One region of the Mesorhizobium sp. M4A.F.Ca.ET.022.05.2.1 genome, then DNA from elsewhere that is predicted to be linked to it. Evidence: predicted binding sites of a transcription regulator. Region 1 holds the regulator's gene; each other region holds the start of a gene.
What was found. Region 1 encodes PhoB, which activates phosphate uptake and scavenging genes when phosphate is short. Its sites were predicted from a motif close to TGTCATNNANCTGTCAT; they were not measured.
Positions count from the first base shown of each region.

Region 2: the regulator PhoB is predicted to act here: its motif matches at 1,921-1,937, upstream of EN745_RS16680 (YdcH family protein).
Region 3: the regulator PhoB is predicted to act here: its motif matches at 3,490-3,506, upstream of phnC (phosphonate ABC transporter ATP-binding protein).
Region 4: the regulator PhoB is predicted to act here: its motif matches at 2,175-2,191, upstream of EN745_RS12770 (acetoacetate decarboxylase).

Region 1 covers NZ_RZOJ01000281.1:148-5,937, forward strand. Annotated here, with positions in the region: partial or broken gene EN745_RS24510 (ABC transporter permease subunit) at 1-242, shown strand, start outside; gene pstB (phosphate ABC transporter ATP-binding protein PstB) at 258-1,082, shown strand; gene phoU (phosphate signaling complex protein PhoU) at 1,106-1,816, shown strand; gene phoB (phosphate regulon transcriptional regulator PhoB) at 1,836-2,525, shown strand; gene EN745_RS24530 (ROK family protein) at 2,529-3,773, opposite strand; gene xylF (D-xylose ABC transporter substrate-binding protein) at 4,040-5,080, shown strand; gene EN745_RS24540 (sugar ABC transporter permease) at 5,239-5,790, shown strand, end outside.
Region 2 covers NZ_RZOJ01000137.1:579-6,368, forward strand. Annotated here, with positions in the region: partial or broken gene EN745_RS16670 (lytic transglycosylase domain-containing protein) at 1-80, opposite strand, end outside; gene ispG (flavodoxin-dependent (E)-4-hydroxy-3-methylbut-2-enyl-diphosphate synthase) at 86-1,336, opposite strand; gene EN745_RS16680 (YdcH family protein) at 1,672-1,851, opposite strand; gene EN745_RS16685 (YdcH family protein) at 2,093-2,296, shown strand; gene EN745_RS16690 (IclR family transcriptional regulator) at 2,327-3,118, opposite strand; gene EN745_RS16695 (transporter substrate-binding domain-containing protein) at 3,230-4,111, shown strand; gene EN745_RS16700 (amino acid ABC transporter permease) at 4,208-4,873, shown strand; gene EN745_RS16705 (amino acid ABC transporter permease) at 4,875-5,525, shown strand; gene EN745_RS16710 (amino acid ABC transporter ATP-binding protein) at 5,530-5,790, shown strand, end outside.
Region 3 covers NZ_RZOJ01000095.1:10,401-16,190, forward strand. Annotated here, with positions in the region: gene EN745_RS13280 (alpha-D-ribose 1-methylphosphonate 5-phosphate C-P-lyase PhnJ) at 1-176, shown strand, start outside; gene phnK (phosphonate C-P lyase system protein PhnK) at 173-949, shown strand; gene phnL (phosphonate C-P lyase system protein PhnL) at 1,263-1,970, shown strand; partial or broken gene EN745_RS13295 (DapH/DapD/GlmU-related protein) at 1,967-2,580, shown strand; gene EN745_RS13300 (DUF1868 domain-containing protein) at 2,685-3,395, shown strand; gene phnC (phosphonate ABC transporter ATP-binding protein) at 3,578-4,435, shown strand; gene phnD (phosphonate ABC transporter substrate-binding protein) at 4,599-5,507, shown strand; partial or broken gene EN745_RS13315 (ABC transporter permease) at 5,565-5,790, shown strand, end outside.
Region 4 covers NZ_RZOJ01000089.1:11,332-17,121, reverse strand. Annotated here, with positions in the region: gene EN745_RS12775 (patatin-like phospholipase family protein) at 165-1,325, opposite strand; gene EN745_RS12770 (acetoacetate decarboxylase) at 1,318-2,106, opposite strand; gene EN745_RS12765 (3-hydroxybutyrate dehydrogenase) at 2,331-3,119, shown strand; gene EN745_RS12760 (sulfurtransferase/chromate resistance protein) at 3,278-4,096, shown strand; gene chrA (chromate efflux transporter) at 4,093-5,481, shown strand; gene EN745_RS12750 (multicopper oxidase family protein) at 5,685-5,790, shown strand, end outside.

The sequences.
Region 1 (5,790 bases):
GCGCGCTCGGCGAAACCGCGCCGCTGCTCCTGATCGGCATGGTCGCCTTCGTCGCCGACTATCCGAAGACTCCGTTCGATCCGGCGACCGCGCTGCCGGTGCAGATCTACATGTGGGCCAACGAGGCCGAACGCGCCTTCGTCGAGCGTATGTCGGGCGCCATCATCATCCTGCTCGTCTTCCTCATGGCCATGAACATCACAGCGATCGTGCTCAGGCGCCGGTTCGAACGGCGCTGGTAAAAGAAGGCATCTGGTATGAACATCATGACCGAACAGTCTCTTGAAAACGCAGTGGGCGACAAGATGAACGCCAAGTCGAACGAAGTGATCAAGATGCGCGGCGACAAGGTCGGCGTGTTCTACGGCGAAAAGCAGGCGCTGTTCGACGTCAATCTCGACGTCCGCCTCAATCAGGTGACGGCGCTGATCGGACCTTCGGGCTGCGGCAAGTCGACCTTCCTGCGCTGCCTCAACCGCATGAACGACACCATCGACTCGGCGCGCGTGACCGGCAAGATCACGCTGGACGAGGAGGATATCTACGACAAGAACATCGACGTCGTGGAGCTCAGGGCTCGCGTCGGCATGGTGTTCCAGAAGCCCAACCCGTTCCCGAAGTCGATCTACGAGAATGTCGCCTACGGCCCGCGCATCCATGGGCTGGCCAAGCGCAAGGCCGACATGGACCAGATCGTCGAATCCAGTCTGAAGAAGGCGGCGATCTGGAACGAGGTGAAGGACCGCCTGCACGAGCCCGGCACCGGCCTGTCCGGCGGCCAGCAGCAACGCCTGTGCATCGCCCGCGCCATCGCCGTGTCGCCGGAAGTGATCCTGATGGACGAGCCCTGCTCGGCGCTCGACCCGATCGCCACCGCCCGTGTCGAGGAGCTGATCGACGAGCTGCGCCAGAACTACACGATCGTCATCGTCACCCACTCGATGCAGCAGGCGGCCCGCGTGTCGCAGCGCACGGCGATGTTCCATCTCGGCTACCTGGTCGAGGAGGGCGCCACCGACAAGATGTTCACCAACCCCGACGACAAACGCACCCAGGACTACATCACCGGCCGGTTCGGCTGATTTCCACGCACGAGGACAGGATCATGGGTGAACATCATACGGTTGCGTCTTTCGACGAGGATCTGGGAGCGATCAGCAAGCTGATCGCTGACATGGGCGATCTCGCCCGCTCGATGGTCGCCGGCTCGACGCGCGCGCTGCTCAATTCCGACAATGCCCTGGCGCAGCGCGTTGTTTCCGACGACGCCATCATGGATGCACGCCAGCGCGAACTCGACGACCGCGCCATCACGCTGATCGCCAAGCGGCAGCCGATGGCCAACGATCTGCGCGCCGTGGTCGGCTCCATCCGTATGGCGGGCGACCTCGAACGCATCGGCGACCTCGCCAAGAACATCGCCAAGCGTGTCGGTACCGTCGGCCTCAGCGTCACGCCGCGTGATCTCTCGCATTCCATCGACGGCATGGCGCAGCTTGTGCTGGTCCAGGTGCAGGGCGTCATCGAGCAATATGCCGCCGCGGATGCCGCGGCGCTTGCCAAGCTCCGCAACGACGACGAACGCATCGACGTCAAATACACCTCGGTGTTCCGGGAGCTCCTGACCTACATGATGGAAGATCCGCGCAACATCACCGCTTGCACGCATCTTCTGTTCTGCGCCAAGAACCTGGAGCGCATCGGCGACCATGTCACCAACATTGCCGAGAACGCCTACTACGTGCTGACCGGTCAGCAACTGCCCGCCAATCGTCCGAAGCTGGACGAGACGGCGATGTCGGCGCCGGCGGCCTGAGAAGAAGGGTGACCGGCTGATGATCGCGCCACGCATCATGGTGGTGGAGGACGAGGAGCCGCTGGGGGTGCTGCTCCGCTACAATCTGGAATCGGAAGGCTACCAGGTCGAGGTGGTCACACGCGGCGACGAGGCCGAGATCCGGCTGCAGGAAAACGTGCCCGATTTGCTGGTGCTCGACTGGATGGTGCCGGCGGTTTCCGGCATCGAGCTCTGCCGGCGCCTCAGGATGCGGCCGGAGACCGAGCGGCTGCCGATCATCATGCTGACGGCGCGCGGCGAGGAAAGCGACCGGGTGCGCGGCCTTTCGACCGGCGCCGACGACTATCTGGTCAAGCCGTTCTCTACGCCGGAGTTCATGGCGCGGGTGAAGGCGCTGCTACGCCGCGCCAAGCCGGAAGTCCTGTCCAGCATGCTCAAGGTCGGCGACATCGTGCTCGATCGCGAGTCGCATCGCGTTTACCGCAAGAAGAGCGAGATCCGGCTCGGCCCGACCGAATTCCGGCTGCTCGAATTCATGATGCGGCATCCCGGCCGGGTGTTCTCGCGCAGCCAGCTGCTCGACAATGTCTGGGGCGAGACGATCTACATCGACGAGCGCACCGTGGACGTGCATGTCGGGCGCTTGCGCAAGGCGGTCAACAATGGCCGCATGCCGGATGTCATCCGCACCATACGCGGCGCGGGCTACGCGATCAGGGAAGATTGACGCTCAGGCCACGCTCTTCCCGACGGCGCTGCCTTTCGCCTGGACGCCTGGTGCGAAAATCTCCTGGTCGACGAAGGTCAGCGCGCGCATGGCGCAGCCCTCGCGGATCAGCGGCAGTTCGTTCGGCTCGGTGTCGAACGAGATCGATTTCGAATGCTGGCCGCCGGCGGTCTGGGCGATCGCCTCGCGCAGCGCCGGCTCGATCAGGTCGAAGGCGGCGGCGCTGACGCCGACCATGGCGACGGGTGCGGGATCGATCAGCGCGAACAGGCTGCCGAGGCCGAAGCCGAGCGCCTCGCCGGCCTTGCGATAGGCTTGGCGCTCCGGACCGTCGCCGGCGCGCGCCCGCGCGGCGAGCGAGCGCATGTCGGCGTCGCTGACATCGACCGGCTCGGCGTCCTCGCCCATCTCCTTGGCATTGCGCCAGATGGCGTAGTTGCCGGCATAGGCCTCGACGCAGCCGCGCCGCCCGCAGCGGCAGAGCGCGCCGCCCGGCCGGTGGATCATATGGCCGAATTCGCCGCCCGAGGAATGGGTGCCGGTGAACAGCTCTCCCTTCAGCACCAGCCCCATGCCGATGCCGTGCGACAGCAGGATGGCGATGAAGTCGTCGCGGTAGCGGTCAGGGTCACGCCACTGCAAGGCCACCGCCATCATGTTGCAGTCATTCTCCATGGTAGCCGGAACGCCGAATTCGGCTTCCAGTATGTCGGCGAAGGCGATGTCGGTCTGCGGCGTGATCGGCGACCACAACATGGCGCGGGCATGGGTGTCGGTGATGCCCTGGATGCCCATGGCGATGCGGGCGACGCCGCGGACGTCGAGATCGGGATCCTCGAAGCGGCGCCGGACGATGGCCACGCATTCGCCGATCAGCTCGTCGCGCGGCATGATCGCCGTATCGAGGCGGCGCTGCTCTTCGGCAATGACCTGTCCGGCATAGTCGATGACGGCGACGGAAAGGAAGTTCAGCGACAGGACCACCGTCATCACTGCGGTGGCTTCCGGATTGAGCGCCAGCCCGACCTGCGGCCGACCGCGCTTCAGCGAAACAGCCTCATTTGCCTTGCTCTCGGTCAGGATGCCTTCCTGGATCAGGTCGGACGAGATCGCCGAGATGGTCGAATGGCTGAGGCCGGTGGTGGCGGCGATCTCGGTCCGCGACGGCTGGCCGGCGCGGCGCACGGCCGAAATCACCATCGCCCGGTTGCGTCGGCGCAGATCGTCGTGGCGGATTCCAACCGACATGCCCTATTTCCTCCCGGTCGTCGCGGCCGTTTTTGATCTCAAGGGGCCGTCGGCGGACACCATATGAATTGTGGCAGAAGCGGGCCGGCCTGTCATTTATTTATTACGGAGCTCGAAAAAAATTCGCAGGGGCGTCAGAATCCAGCAGAATCAATGTTGACAGCGCTCCGGCGTTGGATCACTATTTTTTCGAGGCTCGAAAAAAAGCCTCTATGCCGGCCTCAGGGCCAGTCTGGGTCGCGCCGCAATGGCGCAGGGAGGATATCATGAAGAAATTCGCAGCCGCCATGCTGGCGGGTGTCGCCATGTCGTTGACGCTCGCGTCGGTCGCCGAGGCGAAGGACAAGGTGATCGGTGTTTCCTGGTCGAACTTCCAGGAAGAACGCTGGAAGACCGATGAAGCGGCGATGAAGAAGGCCATCGAGGCGGCCGGCGACAAGTATATTTCCGCCGACGCGCAGTCCAATCCGGGCAAGCAGCTGACCGACGTCGAAAGCCTGATATCGCAGGGCGCCAACGCCCTGATCGTGCTGGCGCAGGACGCCTCCGCGGTCGGACCGGCGGTGCAGAAGGCGCTGGACGAAGGCATTCCGGTCGTCGGCTACGATCGGCTGATCGAGAACAAGGACGTCTTCTACCTGACCTTCGACAACAAGGAAGTCGGCCGCATGCAGGCCCGCGAAGTGTTCAAGGTCAAGCCGGAAGGCAACTATGTCTTCATCAAGGGCTCGGGCGCCGACCCGAACGCCGATTTCCTGTTCGCCGGCTCCATGGAGGTGCTGAAGGAAGCCATCGACGGCGGCAAGGTCAAGAATGTCGGCGAGGCCTATACGGATGGCTGGCTGCCGGCCAACGCGCAGAAGAACATGGAGCAGTTCCTGACCGCCAACGACAACAAGGTCGATGCGGTGGTGGCGGCCAATGACGGCACCGCCGGCGGCGTCGTCGCCGCGCTGACGGCGCAGGGCCTCGCCGGGACCGTTCCGGTGTCGGGCCAGGACGGCGACCACGCCGCGCTGAACCGCATAGCGCTCGGCACGCAGACCGTGTCGGTGTGGAAGGACGCGCGCGAGCTCGGCAAGAACGCCGCCGAGATCGCCTCGGCGCTCGCCGACGGCAAGAAGATGACAGACATCGCCGGCGTCAAGGATTTCACCACGCCGGGCGGCAACACCGTCAAGTCGCTGTTCCTGACGCCGGTGGCGATCACCAAGGACAACCTCAACGTGGTCATCGACGCGGGCTGGATCAAGAAGGACGAAGTCTGCGCCGGCGTTGCCGCCGGCGCCGTCGCCGCCTGCAACTGAGGCAGGCCTTCCGGTTTGAAGACTCGGCGCCGCGGCCCAAGGGCCGCGGCGTCCATCGAGCTTCGCTTCGCAACGGCTTCCGGCTTCAAGTGAGCCGGGAAAGCCAATAGAATCATGTTCCGGCAACCGCGCCAGACGGCAACCGGTGGGAGGAAATCATGACCGATACGACCTCAAGCACGGTCGCCGCGGACCGGGCACGCGCAGCCGAACTCAGCGCCGCCGGACGGTTCCTCAAGGCAACCGAACTCGACACGCGCATGCTCGGCATGGTCGGCGCGCTGCTGGTCATCTGGATCGGCATCCACGTCCTGTCGGGCGGGCTCTTCCTGACCCCGCGCAACCTTTGGAACCTGTCGGTGCAGACCTCCTCGGTGGCGATCATGGCGACCGGTATGGTGCTGGTCATCGTCATGCGCAACATCGACCTTTCCGTCGGCTCCGTCGAAGGCGTGGTCGGCATGATCATGGGCGTGGCGCAGGCCGAATTCCTCATTCGAGTCATTGGCTTCCAGTTCGGCAATCCGTGGCTCTGGATCATCGCGCTCGCCGCCGGCGTGGTGCTTGGCCTGGCGATCGGCGCGTTCCAGGGCTTCATCATCGCCTACATGGAGGTGCCGGCCTTCATCGTCACGCTGGGTGGCCTGCTGGTCTGGCGCGGCATGGCCTGGATGATCACCAGCGGCCGCACGGTCGCGCCGCTCGACGCC
Region 2 (5,790 bases), on a different contig from region 1:
GGCGGCGGATCGGCTTGTGCTGTTGCAGCCCAGCCCGCCACGCAAAACAGGATCAGCGTCGCCCTCAGGAAACGCCGCATCAGGTCTACTCCGCAGCGGCTTTGCCGCGTCCGTAGCGCTGCTCGATATAGTCGGTGACCATCTTCTCGAAATCCTGGGCGATCGAAGGACCGCGCAGGGTCGCCGCCTTTTTGCCGTCGACGAACACCGGCGCCGTCGGCGTCTCGCCGGTGCCGGGCAGCGATATGCCGATATCGGCATGCTTGGATTCGCCGGGACCGTTGACGATGCAGCCCATCACCGCGACCTTGAGGTTCTCGACCCCTGGATATTTCTCGCGCCACACCGGCATGTTCTTGCGGAGATCGGCCTGGATGTTCTGGGCGAGTTCCTGGAATACCGTCGAGGTGGTGCGGCCGCAGCCGGGGCAAGCCGCGACGATCGGCACGAACTGGCGGAAGCCCATCGTCTGCAGCAGTTCCTGCGACACCTGCACCTCGCGCGTGCGGTCGCCGTTCGGCTCCGGCGTCAGCGAGATGCGGATCGTGTCGCCGATGCCTTGCTGCAGCAGGATGCCCATGGCAGCCGACGAGGCGACGATGCCCTTCGTGCCCATGCCGGCCTCGGTGAGGCCGAGATGCAGCGCATGGTTGGAGCGGGTGGCGAGCTCGGTGTAGACGGCGATCAGGTCCTGTACGCCGCTCACCTTGGCCGACAGGATGATCTTATCGCGGCCAAGGCCAATCTCTTCGGCCATCTCTGCCGACAGGATCGCCGACTGCACGATCGCCTCGCGGGTGACCTCCTGCGCGGTGAGCGGAAAGCCTTGCGCCTGGTTCTCGTCCATCAGCCGCGTCAGCAGTTCCTGGTCGAGCGAGCCCCAGTTGACGCCGATGCGCACCGGCTTGTCGTATTTGATCGCCATCTCGACGATCGCGGCGAACTGCCGGTCCTTCTTGTCCTTGAAGCCGACATTGCCGGGATTGATGCGGTATTTCGCCAGCGCCTCGGCGCAGGCCGGATGGTCAGCAAGCAGCTTGTGGCCGATATAGTGGAAATCGCCGACCAGCGGCACATTGATGCCGAGCCGCGCCAACCGGTCGCGGATGGCGGGTACGGCGGCGGCGCTTTCGTCACGGTCGACGGTGATACGCACGATCTCGGAGCCGGCGCGGTGCAGCGCCGCGACCTGGGCGACCGTCTGATCGACATCGGCAGTGTCGGTGTTGGTCATCGACTGCACGACGACAGGCGCGCCGCCGCCGACGATCACGCCGCCAACGTCGACGCCGACCGATGCGCGGCGCGGGAAGGGGGAAGAAAAATATCCGGTCATGCCGGCACCTTTTGCTCAGAGCATAGCGTGCTCAAGGGTCCGGGCATGAGGTGGAGGAGCAAAGATGGCTTGTCAATGGCAATGGGTGGGCGAAAAGCCGCAATCGGCGCGGCGGCGATGCGACCGTTGCGCACCGCCGTGGCCGACTGCTGAGCCAATTCACATGTCGAGATGAATGGCGGGAGCAGTCTAGACGGCGCCCGATGCACGCAATTCGCGTGCCTGAAGCGACCGGATCTTCTGTCGGGACAAAAAACAGAACATCTCCGGTGACAGGACTGCCACCGGAAAGATGATAGCGCGCCGAAGGCGGCGCGGCTTTTGTTAGAGGAGCGTCAGTGCGTCGTCGGTTTCGCCTTCAGCTTTTCAATCTCGTCCTTGATTGCCAGCTTGCGCCGCTTGAGATTCACGATTTCGAGGTCGTCGACCGATGGATGGTTCATCGCATCGGTGAGCTCGCGTTCGATGTCACCGTGTTTCCGCTGCAACTCATCAAGATGGGATGCAAGAGACATGATTGGTTCTCCCTTTCATGGTTTCCTCGATTGCAGCCGCCAAAATGCGCCCACCGCCAGTCCGCATCTGTGACAGCACGATGACACTTTGCCACCAACCAATCCCGATGTCGAATACCCTGTGGTAGCATTCCACGACAATGTGAAATGTGATATGAGCGGCGCGCCGGTTGCAAAACCCCACCGGCCCCGCCCAATCAGGCCCATCTCTTGGGCGCCGCAGACGTGCAGACGGTAGAGAATGTCCGAACAGGAACAGGCCGAGATCCGGCTCGAATTTTCCCGCCTGAAGCAGGAACACGCCGATTTCGACGCCGCCATCAATGCGATGATCGCAACCGGCTGCGACCCCCTGCAGATTCAGCGCATGAAGAAGAAGAAACTCTTCCTCAAGGACCGGCTGATGGCGCTGGAAGATCGCATCATCCCCGACATCATCGCCTGACCGATGGCCGGGCCTCGCGGCCCGATCGGCTCACGCCGCGATCGACAGCCGTGCCGCGCGCTCACGCAGAAGGGCGATGAGTTCGCCTGTCCGCTCCTCGGATGTGTCTATCGGAACGACCAGGCACATCGTTGCCTCGACCTTGCCCGGCGCCGAAAAAACCGGCGCGGCCAGGCATTTGGTGTAGGCGTCGACGAGCCCTGAGGTCACGCAATAGCCCGTGGCCCGTGCCTTGCCGATGTCGTCGATGAAATCGTCGAGTTCGAGCTTGCGGCCGTCCGGCAGAATGAGGTCGCCCTCGGTAATCATGGCTTCGATCCGGCCCCGTTCGAAGCCCGCAAGCAGCAGCCTGCCGGAAGCGGTCCAGGGGAGCGGTATCTGCAGGCCGGTGGCCGAGCTGATGCGGAACGGCCTCGTGCCGGGACTGGAATGGATGATCGTGTAGCGGCCGCTCTGCAGCATGCACAATTCGGATGTCTCGCCCGTCTCCTGTGACAGGTTGTCGACCTCCTGGCGGCCCCTCCGCAGCAGGTCGTTGCCGCGCACATAGTCCATTCCATAGAGATAGAGCTTCTTGCCGAAATAGACGCGGTTGCCGTCACCGGCCATTTCCAGGAGCCCCGCGTCGACCAGCGAGCGCACCAGCGTATAGGTGGTCGAACGCGGCGCGTTCACGCCCTTGGCGAGATCGCCGATGCCGATCGCGCGCTGTGTCGTGTGCAGGTACTCCAGGATCTCCAGCACCCGGTTGAGGCCTTTCTCGCGTGAGACCTTGTCCTCGTTCGGACTCTGCCGATCCATGACGTCATTGCCATCTTGCATTGCTGATTTCCGGTGCTAGTATCTGTCTTGTACAAGATACACGTGTCTTTTGTAAGAGACAATCAGATGGAATGCACGTGTATCTGCAAAGGGGAATGAAAGGAGGTCGCCGTGAACGACACATCCAAAAGGCGTGAATTTCTGAAACTGGGAATGGCCGGACTGGCAACGGCCGGCGTGATGAGCGTGGCGGCGACGGTCGATGCGAAAAAGGCGGCCGCGCAGGCAGCACCAGACAGCTTGCTGCGTACGGTGCTCGATCGCGGCAAGCTGATCGTCGGCACCGGCAGCACCAACGCGCCCTGGCATTTCGAGGACGATGCCGGGGAGCTTGTCGGCATGGACATCACCATGGGCCGGATCCTGGCCAAGGGCCTGTTCGACGATCCGACCAAGGTCGAGTTCGTCATGCAGGACCCGGCGCAGCGCATTCCGAACGTTACCACCAACAAGGTGGACATCACCATCCAGTTCATGACCATGACGGCCCAGCGTTCGCAGTTGATCAACTTCTCGCGGCCCTACTATGTCGAAGGCGTCGCCCTGCTGACCTTGCCGGGAGCCGAAAACAAGACCTTCGACAAATTGCTTGCCGCCGGTTCGGCGACCCGCGTCTCGATCCTGCAGAACGTCGATGCCGAAACCTCGGTCCGTTTCGCCCTGCCGCAGGCTCAGGTGATGCAGATCGACACTCAGGCCAACGTGCTGCAGGCGCTGGAATCCAAGCGCGTCGACGCCGCCGCCGTCGATCTCTCGACTGTGCGCTGGCTCGCCTCGCGCAATCCCGACAAATACTTCGACGCCGGCAAGAGCTGGTACTCGATGCTCTACGGCGCCGCGCTTCGGCAGGGCGATCTCGACTGGCTGACCTTTGTCAACCAGACCTTCACCATCGCCATGTTCGGCCACGAAACGGCGCTCTACGACGCCGCCTTCAAGGACTATTTCGGGCTGGAGCCGCCGGCGCGTCATCCGGGCTTCCCGGTCATCTGATGCCGTCGGGGAAAGGGTGTTTCCGGCACCCTTCCATCCCCTCCCAGCGCGGCGCGGCCTCTTCGCGCCGCGCCGGATATTTTGAGGCCAACGCATATGGGCTACGCGCTCAATTTCAACCTGATCTGGCGCCATTTCGACAAGCTGTGGGGCGGGCTGCTGCTCAGTCTCGAGCTTGCCGTGATCTCGATCGCCATCGGCATCGTCATCGGGCTGGTGCTGGCGGTCTGGTACGTTTCGGCCGGACGCACGGTGCGGGCGATCATCGCCGCCTATGTCGAGTTCATCCGCAACGTGCCGCTGATCCTGCTGGTCTATCTGGTCTTCTACGGTCTGCCGACTGTGATCGATATCGCCTACAGCGCGCCGACCTCGTTTGTCCTGACACTGTCGGTCTATAGCGGCGCCTACCTGGTCGAAGTCTTCCGTTCCGGCCTCGAGGCCGTGCCGCGCGGCCAACTCGATGCCGGCAAGGCGATCGGCCTGACCCCATGGCAACGGCTGCTGCATGTGCGTCTGCCGACGATGCTGCGCATCACGCTGCCGGCGCTCTCCAACACCTTCATCTCGCTGTTCAAGGACACCTCGATCGCCTCGGTCATCTCGGTGCCCGAGCTCACCTACGGCGCCCAGTGGATCAACTTCAACACCTTCCGCATCGTCGAAGTCTACCTGGTCACCACGGCGATGTATCTGGTGACCGGCTATGTGCTGCTTTTCGCGCTCAGGCTCGTCGAGCGCCGGTTCAGGGCGGCACGCTGACATGCTGAGCCAGATCCTCTACGCCGTGCCGTTCCTCGCCCAGGGCTTCGCCATCACCCTGTGGGTGTCGCTGCTGGTCGTGGTGCTTTCGCTTATCGCCGGTGTCGCGCTCGGCGTCGGCCTGGTCTATGGCCCCGCCCCGCTGCGCTGGGCGGTGCGCATCTTCAGCGACACCATCCGCGGCATCCCGATTTTGGTGTTGATGTTCTTTGTCTATTACGGCCTGCCCGCGATCGGGCTTCACCTGCAGTCCTTCTGGGCCGCGGTGCTGGCGCTCACGCTGTTCAAGACGGCGCAGGTCGTCGAATATCTGCGCGGCGCCGTCGCCTCAATCCCCAAGGGCCAGTCCGAAGCGGCGATGGCGATCGGGCTGACCTTCCGCCAGCAGCTGACCTACGTCATCTTTCCGCAGGCCTTCAGGCGCTTCCTGCCGCCTTGGATCAATGGCGTCACCGACGCGGTCAAGGGCAGCGCGCTGGTCTCGCTGCTCGGCATCACCGACCTGATGCAGGCGATCAACCAGGTCATCGGCCGCACCTATGAAGCGATGCCGCTCTATATCCTCGGCGCGGTGGTCTACTTCGCGGTCAACTACGCCCTTTCGCTCGCCAGCCGGCGGCTGGAACGGCGCTTCTCCTTCATTAGGGAATAGCATGATGTCCGACGCCTCGAACGCCAGTCCCGCGCTGCTCGAAGTCCGCGATGTCTCCAAGGCCTTCGGTCCCGTCGAAGTGCTCCGCTCCGTCAGCCTCGAGGTCGCGCGCGGCGAAGTGGTGACCATCGTCGGGCCCTCCGGCAGCGGCAAGACCACTCTGCTGCGCTGCGTCAACTTCCTCGAAAGCTACGACAGCGGTTCGATCCGTATTGACGGCAGGGAGGTTGGCTACCGCGAAACTGGAACGCGCCAGCGCCGCGGC
Region 3 (5,790 bases), on a different contig from region 1:
CGCTCTGCGCGGCCGAGAACGTCTATCTCGACGAGGTCATCCTCGACGACCATGGCGGCCACATGTTCGTCTGCTCCGACACCGACCACTGCGAGAAGCGGCGTGAGGAAGGCCATCGCGGCCACCTTGCGCCTGACGCCCAACTTGCTCTCGAAAAAACGGAGCCGGCCGAATGACCGACGAACCGCTGCTGCGCGTCTCGGCGCTGTCCAAATTCTACGGCTCGCGCGTCGGCTGCGAGACTGTCAGTTTCGACCTGTGGCCGGGCGAAGTGCTGGCGGTGGTCGGTGAATCGGGCTCCGGCAAGACGACGCTGCTCAACTGCCTGTCGACCCGGCTGCTGCCCTCTTCCGGCACCGCCAGCTACCGCATGCGCGACGGCCAATGGCGCGAGCTTTACCGCATGAGCGAGGCCGAGCGTCGCTTCCTGATGCGCACCGACTGGGGTTTTGTCCACCAGAACCCGGCCGATGGCCTGCGCATGACGGTGTCGGCAGGCGCCAATGTCGGCGAGCGGCTGATGGCCGTCGGCGACCGCCACTACGGAAAAATCCGCGCAACCGCCGTCGACTGGCTGTCGCGCGTCGAGATCGACGAGGACCGCATCGACGACGAGCCGCGCGCCTTTTCCGGCGGCATGCGCCAGCGCCTGCAGATCGCCCGCAACCTCGTCACCGGGCCGCGCCTCGTGTTCATGGACGAACCGACCGGCGGCCTCGACGTCTCGGTGCAGGCGCGCCTGCTCGACCTGCTGCGCGGGCTGGTCACCGACCTTGGCCTGGCGGCCATCGTCGTCACCCACGACCTCGCCGTGGCGCGGCTACTGTCGCAGCGCATGATGGTGATGAAGGACGGTCACGTCGTCGAAAGCGGCCTGACCGACCGCGTCCTCGACGACCCGCGCGCGCCCTATACGCAGTTGCTTGTTTCTTCGATTTTGCAGGTGTGATGATGGCGCCAAGTCACCCCCCTCTGTCACGGGCTATCTGCAATGTTGGAGATTGGCGAAACCGCACGAGGCCGCCCCTTCTCCCCGTCACTATACGGGGAGAAGTGCCCGGCAGGCCGATGAGGGGCGGCGCTGACGTGGCGGGAATGCGCGCGGACGCCAATGCCGTCCCAGGAGCGTCGCCCAGCGCAGAGCACTTCAGCTGGACCTCGGCGCTGCCCCTCATTGTCCAGCCGGACATTTCTCCCCGTATAGTGACGGGGAGAAAGGGCCATATTCTCCCGCCGATCGGCGACAATAGGAAGACCTTCTGATGCCCACCCCTCTCGTTGTCTCCGATGTCGCCAAAAGCTTCACCATGCACCTGCGCGATGGCATCCGGCTGCCGGTCGTCGCCGGCGTGTCCTTCTCGATCCGCGCCGGCGAATGCGCCGTGCTCGGCGGCCCGTCCGGCGCGGGAAAAAGCTCGATCCTCAAGATGCTCTACGGCAACTACGCCGTCGACGAGGGCCAGATCATCGTCCAGCACGAGAACGGCCTGATCGATCTCGCCAGCGCCAGCCCGCGCACGGTGCTTGCCGTGCGCCGGCAAACGATTGGCTATGTCAGCCAGTTCCTGCGCACCGTGCCGCGCGTCTCGGCGCTCGACGTCGTTGCCGAGCCGCTGGTCGAGCGTGGCGAGGAGCGCGGGGCAGCGCGCGACAAGGCGCGCGCCTTGCTGGCGCAGCTCAACCTGCCGGAAAAGCTCTGGGCGTTGCCGCCGGCGACCTTCTCCGGCGGCGAGCAGCAGCGCGTCAACATCGCGCGCGGCTTCATCACCGAGCATCCGGTCCTGCTGCTCGACGAGCCGACCGCCTCGCTCGATGCCAGGAACCGCGATGTGGTGGTCGAGTTGATCGCCGCCAAGAAGGTGGCGGGCGTCGCCTTGCTCGGCATTTTCCACGACCAGGATGTGCGCGAGGCGGTCGCCGACCGCATCATCGACGTCACCGCCTTCGCCGCCGGAAAGATCGCGGCATGACAAGGAAACTGTCGGAAACACCGCTGGTTCATCCGACCGCGCAGGTCGAGAATTCGACGCTCGGCCGCTGGACCGAGATCGCCGATCGCAGCCGGGTCTCGGAAAGCGAGCTCGGCGACTATTCCTACATGATGCAGGATTGCGCCGTCTGGTGCGCGACCATTCGCAAGTTCTCCAACATCGCGGCCAGCGTGCGCATCAATGCCACCAACCATCCGACCTGGCGGCCGACGCTGCACCACTTCACCTACCGCGCCTCCGACTATTGGGACGACGCCGAGCACGAAAGCGAATTCTTCGCAGAGCGCCGTGCGAAACGCGTCACCATCGGCCACGACACCTGGCTTGGCCATGGCTCGACCATCCTGCCCGGCGTCACTGTCGGCGATGGCGCGGCGGTCGGCGCCGGCGCCGTGGTGTCGAAGGATGTTGCGCCTTACACCATCGTCGGCGGCGTGCCGGCGAAGCCGATCCGCGAGCGTTTCGACCGTCGCACCCCGAGCGCTACCAGGCGCTCGCCTGGTGGGACTGGGACCATGCAAGGCTGCGTGCTTCGCTCGACGATTTCCGCGCGCTTTCAGCCGAGGCGTTTCTCGAAAAATATAGCTGACGTCACCGATGTTCCCGTGTGCGTCATTGCCAGGGACGGACGCTGGAATTTCATATCCCTGACACAGGATTAGGTCACGAGGCGGTCTTTCTCTGGAGATCGCAATGCTCGATTTGGTCAGACCCTCGCTCGCCGGTTTCTTCGAAGGCACCAACCCGACGCCTCCGGTGCATCTCGGCACCCGTTACGACGCGGCGGGCAACTTCCTCCTGGAGCCTGGCAACACGGTCGTCAGCCACCTCGTCAACGGCTCGCCCTCCGAAGCGGCGGTCATCGAGGTGCGCGAGCGCATGCGCGCCATGCTTGACGCCGACCGGCTTGCCTTCACCCCGGTCTCTAGCCTGCACATGACGTTGTTCCAAGGCATCATCGAGCGCCGCCGCCGGCTCCCCTATTGGCCTCGGGATGTGGCGCTCGACACCGGCATCGACGGCATGACCCGCCTTTATCTGGAGCGCCTGGAAGGCTTCCAGGGGAGCGGCGCGTTCAGGATAAGAGCCATCGGCGTCACCCCGAACGGCCTTACCGTTGCCGGCGCCTCGGACGAAGACCGGCGCATCCTCCAGGCCTGGCGCGATGCACTGTCGGTGCCGTTCGGCTACCGCCACCCCGACCATGACACCTACGTCTTCCACATCACCTTCGCCTACCAGATCCGCCGCCTTGCCGACGAGCGCGCGGCGGCCTGGCAGGACCTGTTCGACGATTGCCTGTCCTTCCTCGACCGCGAGGCGCCGGTCATCGAACTCAATCCGCCGGCCTTTTGCAGTTTCCGCGACATGAAGCATTTCGAGGAGCTCCTGGTCCTCGGTTGAGCCCATGCATGGCGCCCAAAAGTGCCTAGCGATTTGGGACAACGACATGCAGGCATTCCGGCTCTGGGCCCTAGCCTGTGGGCGGTAACAAAACTGACATCAATCCGACACGGCAGGTTCATGGCGTTGCGCTAGCCAAGGTTAACAGACCTTCAAAGCGCGACTGGACTGGAGCTTTGCCCATGTCAGCAACATCCGCCACGCTCGAAATCCGCGGTGTCACCCGACGATTCGGCAAGAACACCGCGGTCAGCGCTGTCGACCTGTCGATCCCGCAGGGCCAGATGGTCGGCATCATCGGCCGCTCCGGCGCCGGCAAATCGACGCTTCTGCGCATGATCAACCGTCTCATCGACCCCAGCCAGGGGTCGATTTTTTTTGACGGCGCCGAAGTCTCCCGCCTGCAGGGTTCGCCGCTGCGGCGCTGGCAGCGCGACTGCGCCATGATCTTCCAGCAGTTCAACCTGGTACCGCGCCTCGACGTGCTGACCAACGTGCTGCTCGGCCGGCTAAACCACCGCTCGACGCTCTCCAACCTGTTCGGCATGTTCTCGCGCAGCGAATGCGCCGAGGCGGTAGCGGCGCTCGAGCGCCTCGACATCGCCCGCACCGCGCTGCAGCCGGCTGGCACGCTGTCCGGCGGCCAGCAGCAGCGCGTGGCGATCGCGCGCGCCATGATGCAACAGCCGAGGGTGCTGCTCGCCGACGAGCCGATCGCCTCGCTCGACCCGCTCAACGCCAAGGTGGTGATGGACTCGCTGCAGGACATCAACCTGCGCGAAGGCATCACCGTCATCACCAATCTGCACACGCTGGACACGGCGCGGGCCTATTGCAACCGCATCATCGGCATGGCCGCCGGCAAGGTCGTGTTCGACGGCGCGCCCGAGGATCTCGACCGCGACGCCGTGCGTCTTGTCTATAGTGCGGACAGCAATGGCGCCGATATCTCCGAGGCCATCACGTCGACCAGCGTCAACTTCAAGCCGAAGATTACCGCATCCGCCGGACCGCTCGAGCCCGCATTCCCCGGCTACTAGTCGATGTTTGCGAACCGTCCGCGCTGACGAAGAGCGGCAACCGGTTCGGCAAGGATCATGGCCAAGAAAACGAGCAACCCGGATCGCCCGCCCGCGTCAAAGGCAGCTGTCAAAAATTCGAACGTCGCCGGCGCGAGGCCGGAACAACAGGAGAGAGATCCAAATGTTTAGGAAGATGGTTTTTGGCGCCGTATCACTGCTCGCCATCGCGACGAGCGCTGCTCATGCCGCTGACCTCAAGGAATTCCGCGTCGGCATCCTTGGCGGCGAAAACGAGACGGACCGGCTGCGCAACTACCAGTGCCTGGCCGACCATTTGAAGGCAGAATTCGGCTTCGAGAAGGTCTCGCTGTTCCCGGCCGCCGACTACGACGGCGTCATCCAGGGCCTGCTCGGCGGCACGCTCGACTTCGCCGAGCTCGGCGCTTCCGGCTATGCCAGCGTCTATATCAAGGACCCCAAGGCGGTCACCCCGATCCTCACCACCCAGCAGACCGACGGCGCCACCGGCTACTATTCGATCGGCCTGGCGCTGAAGTCGTCGGGGATCACCGACATCAAGTCGGCCAAGGGCAAGAAGCTCGGCTATGCCGACCCGGACTCGACCTCCGGCTATCTGATCCCGCTGACCCAGATTCCGAAGGACACCGGCCAGTCGAACGAGGCCTTCTTCGCCTCGACCCAGTTCAACGGCGGCCATGAGAACAACATCCTCGCCGTCCGCGACGGCAAGGTCGACGTCGCGGTGGACGATTCCTCCGGCATCGGCGATTTCAAGAACGGCTATACCTCCGGCACCTTCCACAAGGAAGTCGCCAAGGGCGCCGTCGATCCGAACGACTTCGTCGAGGTCTGGCGCTCCGGCCTGATCCCGAACGGCCCGCTGGTCGTGCGCACCGCGCTCGGCGACGACATGACCGCCAAACTCACCGCCTTCTTCACCGCGCTGCCGACCAAGGACAAGGCCTGCTTCGAGGGCGTCGAGGGCGGCGACTTCACCGGCTACGTTCCGGTCAAGCCGGACTTCTACAATGTCATCGTCGAAGCCCGCAAAGCCGCGATCGGCGGCTGACGGCATCAGGAAAAAGGGCGGCGGTCAAAAACGCCGCCCTTTTTGCATCTCCCGATCATGACTTCAGCGACAATCCATTCCGATGCGACCCGCCTGGCGGCCGATGCCTGGCGGCGCCAGACGTCGTTGCGCCGGCTTTACACCGGCCTCGGTGTCGGCCTGCTTCTCGTCGCCATGTGCGCGACCATGTGGTTCGCCGACGAGGCCAATGCCGGCCACTTCTTCGAACGGCTGCCGCATTTGCTGGATTTCCTGAGCTGGCTGATCCCCAAGGACTGGAACG
Region 4 (5,790 bases), on a different contig from region 1:
CCCTCCTCTGGCCTGCCGGCCATCTCCCCGCAAGGGGGAGATCAGCGGCTTCAGCGCGGACCTCCATTGTTGCAATGCCGGAGATTAGCGAAAGCCGAACAGAGGGGGTGTGAGGGAACTCGACGGGGGTGCCGTATGGACAGGCCGCGATCTTTCGCCGGCGGCTAAGTCGGATCCTCGCGGTGGAGATCGTGGATGGTGACGCCCTCGGCATTGGTCGGCAGCGTCAGCCACTGGCGGTGGCGCAGTGTGCGCTCGGTGTCCTCCAGCCCCATCTCCCAATGTTCGCGCATCGAGGTGCCGGAGAACTCGTAGTCCTTGGCGTGGCCCTCGTAGCCCTTGTGCTGGTAGATCAGGTGGACGATGTTGACGACGCCGGCGTCGGAATAATCGGCGATCAGATCCCTCTCACCCTCCTTCAGCAGTTCGGGGGGAACGCGCTTCAGCGCGTCGAGCAGCTTCATCTTCAGCGCATGGATGCGCTGGAAATTGTCGGTGTTCTGGCGCGTGCGGCTGGAATACATGATGTCCTTGTGGCGCGACAGCACGTCGGCCATGCCGCGCGGCAAGGCGCCACGCGCGCTGAACAGGTCGACCTGGAACACCAGCGAGGAGCGGTCTTCTTCCTGGTCGAGCAGATATTGCAGCGGCGTGTTGGAGACGATGCCGCCGTCCCAGTAATATTCACCCTCGATGCGGATCGAGGGGAAAGCCGGCGGCAGCGCGCCGCTCGCCATGATGTGCTCCGGGCCGATGCGCACCTTGTCGGTGTCGAAATAGACGAAGTTGCCGGTCCTGACATTGACCGCGCCGACGCTCAGCCGCTTCCTGCCGTCGTTGAGGATGTCGAAGTCGATCAGGCTTTCCAGCGTGTCCTTGAGCTCGGCGGTGTTGTAGAAGCTGGTCGCGCCCTCGGCGCCCGGCTGCTCGAACCAGGGATTGGGCGAGCGAGGCTTGAAGAAGCCGGGCTGGCCCATCATCATCGTCATCCACGAAGAGGTGCGGTTGCGGATGTCGCGATAGATGTCGCCCTCTGGCGTATAGGCCCAGATCTTGCGCCCGGAGATCGTCTGCCAGAACTGCTCCAGCCGCTCCAGCCTACGGCTCGGCTCGTTGCCGGCGATGATCGAGGCGTTGATGGCGCCGATCGACACGCCGGAGAGCCAGGTCGGCTCGCAGCCGGCATCGGACAGCGCCTGGTAGACTCCAGCCTGATAGGCGCCGAGCGCGCCGCCGCCCTGGAACACCAGGGCGATGCGGTCATACTGCGCCGTTATTTCCTCGATCGAGGCGGCGACCGCCTTGTTTCGGGTGCGTTCAAGCACGGGCCTTCTCCGGCTGGGTTGCGTTCGCCCAGGAATGGCCGCGGTCGGCGAGATAGTCATGGACGACTTCGCCCAGCCCAAGCGTAAGGTCGGCGGTGAAGTGGACGGCCGACACGATGTCCAGCACCGGCAGCTTCGCCACGTCGGCCATGACATGAGGGCGAAGGTCGAGCGCGGCCGGCGCCGTCCAGGCCTCCTTCAGCGTCACGTCGGTAAGGTAGTAGCGAACCAGCTCGCAGATGCGCGGCGTGCCGTCGACATGCGGGATGATCTTGATGAGGAAGTTGGGCGCGGCGAGCGAGGCGAGCACCTGGTCGTGGTCGGCCTCCTGGTGCTTGTAACCCATCGTGCTGGTGGCGCATAGGACGCTGCCATAGTGCAAGGTGCCGACAACCACCTCGCCCTCATGCACGATCTTGGGGCTGGCGAGCTTCTTCGGGAAACCCCAGAGCTCGCGGCCGCCGGCGATCGGCGCATCGTCGTCGAGATACATGGAATGGACATAGCCGCCGTGCTGGCCCTTGTAGCGCACGGGGATGACCTGGCCGGTCTCGGTATAGTCGCCGAAGCCGGTCGAATCCGGCATGCGGATGAACTCGTACTTGACCAGCGGCTCGTCGATCTCCAGCGGCGCCGGCACGACCGCCTCCAGCGCCTCGCGTGTCGTGCGGTAGGTGATGATGATGTATTCGCGGTCGAAGAAACGGTAAGGCCCGGGCGGGAATGATGGATTGGTGAGCGGCATCGCATAGGCGCGCTTCACGACGTCGTCGATTTTCAAGCTATTTACCCATCGGTTGCAGGAATAATACGCTCGAAACGCGCAGGAGGACTATGTTGCACGGCACCATGACAGTGCCATGTCATCGACCTTGAGGCCAGCACGCAGTCTCCTTTACAGCATCACAACATTGTAATCGCACCACATATGGTCATGACATTGTTATGTTGCGGCGCACAAACTATGTGCGGAAATATCCCCTTCAATCCTGTCGCGAGATCATCATGGGTTCCCTTTCCTCGAAGAACGCCCTCGTCACCGGCTCTACCAGCGGTATCGGCCTGGCAATCGCCCGCGCCTTTGCCGCCGAGGGCGCCAATGTCACCATCAACGGCCTCGGTGACGCAGCTGATATCGAGCAGGAGCGCGCCGGCATCGAGAAGGATTTCGGCGTCAAGTGCCGCTATTCCGATGCCAACATGATGGACGGCGCGGCCGTCAGCGCCATGGTGCGCGAGGCCGATGCGGCTTTCGGCAGCCTCGACATCCTGGTCAACAATGCCGGCATCCAGCATGTCGCGCCGATCGACGAGTTTCCCGACGACAAATGGGAAGCGATCATCCGCATCAACCTGCTGGCGGCCTTCTACGCCATCAAGGCGGCACTTCCCGGCATGAAGGCGCGCAAATGGGGCCGTGTCATCAACACGGCTTCCGCGCATGCGCTGGTCGCCTCGCCGTTCAAGTCGGCCTATGTCTCGGCCAAGCACGGGATTGCGGGCCTGACCAAGACGGTGGCGCTCGAAGTCGCCCAGGCAGGCATCACCGTCAACGCCATCGCGCCCGGCTATGTCTGGACGCCGCTGGTCGAAAAGCAGATCCCCGACACGATGAAGGCGCGCGGCATGACCGAGGAGCAGGTCAAGCACGACGTGCTGCTCGCCGCGCAGCCGACCAAGGAATTTGTCACCGTGGACGAGCTCGCCGCGCTGGCGCTGTTCCTGTGCTCGGACGCGGCCAAGCAGATCACCGGCACCACCCTGCCGATGGATGGCGGCTGGACGGCGCAGTAAGCGTCGCAACCGCCGCGAGTATGGCTCGCGGAAGCTCATTCCTTGACAAGGGCGAGGGATCGTTCCAGCATCCTGGGCAAGGGGTTCCCCGCGACGACCCCGTGAGGCGTCAGCCCAACGTTCGCGTCCAAACTCTCTTTGTTCTGGAGGTGGACGCCATGCCGTCAACAACCGAAATCACCGTACAGCAACTTTCTCGTCTCGCCGGCCTGCCGGATGCGCCCGTCCTCGTCGACGTGCGCGTCGAGGAGGATTATCAAGCCGATCCGCGCCTGCTGCCGGCATCCAGCCGGCGCGATTTCAGGACCGTCCCGACCTGGGCGGCGGAGTTCACCGGCTCCAGGGTCGTCGTCATCTGCCAGAAGGGCCAAAAACTCTCGCAAGGCGTCGCCGCGTGGCTGCGCCATGAAGGGATAGCGGCGGAATCGCTGGAAGGTGGCTTCGAGGCCTGGGCGGCGGCCAAGGCGCCGCTGGTCACGGCCGGCGCGATTCCGCCCCGTGACGACAAGGGCCGCACGGTCTGGGTGACGCGGGCGCGGCCCAAGGTCGACCGCATCGCCTGCCCATGGCTGATCCGCCGCTTCGTCGATCCCAATGCGGTGTTCCTGTTCGTCGATGCGGCCGAGGTGCCGGCGGTGGCCGACCGCTTTGCGGCGGTTCCCTTCGACATCGACAATGTGTTCTGGAGCCATCGCGGCGAGCGCTGCACCTTCGACACGATGATCGAGGAATTCGGGCTGCGCTCCGAGGCCCTCGATCGCCTGGCCTTGATCGTGCGCGCCGCCGATACGGCACGGCTCGACATGGTGCCGCAAGCGGCGGGCTTCCTTGCCGCCTCGCTTGGCCTGTCACGCATGTTCCGCGACGATCTCGAGCAGCTCGAGGCGGGCATGCTCATCTACGATTCCTTCTTCAGATGGTGCCGCGACGCCACCGAGGAAACGCACAACTGGCCGAGCGGGAGCAAGCCGTTATGAACGACCTCATGGCGGGCAACGATGCCGAGACCGCCCGTGTGCCGCCGGCGCCGAGTTTCAGGGAGGCGGTGCGGCTGTGGGCCAGGATCGGGCTGCTCTCCTTCGGCGGGCCGGCCGGGCAGATCGCCCTGATGCACAAGGAACTGGTCGAGGAGCGCCGCTGGATTGGCGAGCAGCGTTTCCTGCATGCGCTCAATTATTGCATGCTCCTGCCTGGTCCCGAGGCGCAGCAGCTTGCCGTCTATGTCGGCTGGCTGCTGCACCGGACCGCCGGCGGTCTCGTCGCAGGCATCCTGTTCGTGCTGCCGGGGGCGCTGGTGATGCTAGGCCTCAGCAGCTTCTACATGCTCTACAATGATGCGCCGGTCATCGAGGCGCTGTTTTTCGGCGTCAAGGCGGCGGTGCTGGCGGTGGTGGTCGAGGCCGTCATCCGCATCGGCAAGCGGGCGCTCAAGAACCGGGTGATGGTGGCGATCGCGGTCGCCGCCTTCCTCGCCATCTATGTCGTCAAGCTGCCGTTCCCGCTGATCATCCTGCTGGCCGGACTGGCTGGCTGGGTCGGCAACCGCGTCGCGCCGGCCCTGTTTTCCGGGTCGGCGCATGGCAAGAGTGGCGTTGCCGACGACAGCAAGGGCGCCGTCGACCTGATGTTCGAGCGCGGCGAACTCGAGCACACCAGGCCGACGAAGTGGCACGCGCCGCGCACCATCGCCATCTGGCTGCCGATCTGGCTCGGGCCGGTGGCGCTGATCGCGGCGCTGACCGGACCGGCCAGCGTCTGGTCGCAACTAGGCAGCTTCTTCAGCGTCATGGCGGTCGTCACCTTCGGGGGCGCCTATGCGGTTCTCGCCTATGTCGCGCAAGCGGCGGTGTCGTCGTTCGGCTGGCTGGCGCCCGGCGAAATGGTCGATGGGCTCGGCCTTGCCGAGACGACGCCCGGGCCGCTCATCCTGGTGCTGCAGTTCGTTGGTTTCGTCGCCGCATACCGGCACGCCGGCGCGATAAACCCGCTGCTCGGCGGGGCGCTCGGATCGCTGCTGACCTTGTGGGTGACCTTCGTGCCCTGCTTCTTCTGGATCTTTCTCGGCGCGCCCTACATCGAACAGCTACGGCAGAACAAGGCGCTGTCGGCGGCGCTCGGCGCGATCACCGCGGCCGTCGTCGGCGTGGTGATGAACCTGGCGCTTTGGTTCGCGCTGCATGTCGTCTTCGGCACGGTGCGCAGCGTCGGCCTGGGCATGGAGATCCCGGTGCTGTCGTCGCTCGACTGGCGCGCCGCGCTGCTTTCGATCGCAGCGATGGTCGCCATGCTCAGGCTCGGGGTCGGCATGCTTCCGACGCTGGCCGCATCGGCGCTGGCGGGGCTGGCGTTGCAGGCGCTTTGACGCCTGCGCCATCACGGCGGCACGCTGCAAGACGGCGGCGCATCGGTCTGGCGGCAACCGGTGCGGCCATCACGGCAGGGTGATTTCCAGTCCGATCGAACGACGTGGTGTTGTCGGCGGGCAGCATCGGGGGCTACACGCTTTATGCGCGTGTGCCGCAATGAGGCCCGGTGCCACGATTGTCTTTCGAGTTGGAACGCAGCATGACGCTACTGACGCGCCGCAACCTTCTGAAAACCACGGCGGTGGCCGGCGCGGCCGGTATCGGGCTGTGCGCCATGGGCAGGTTCGCCAGCCGGGCCTTGGCCA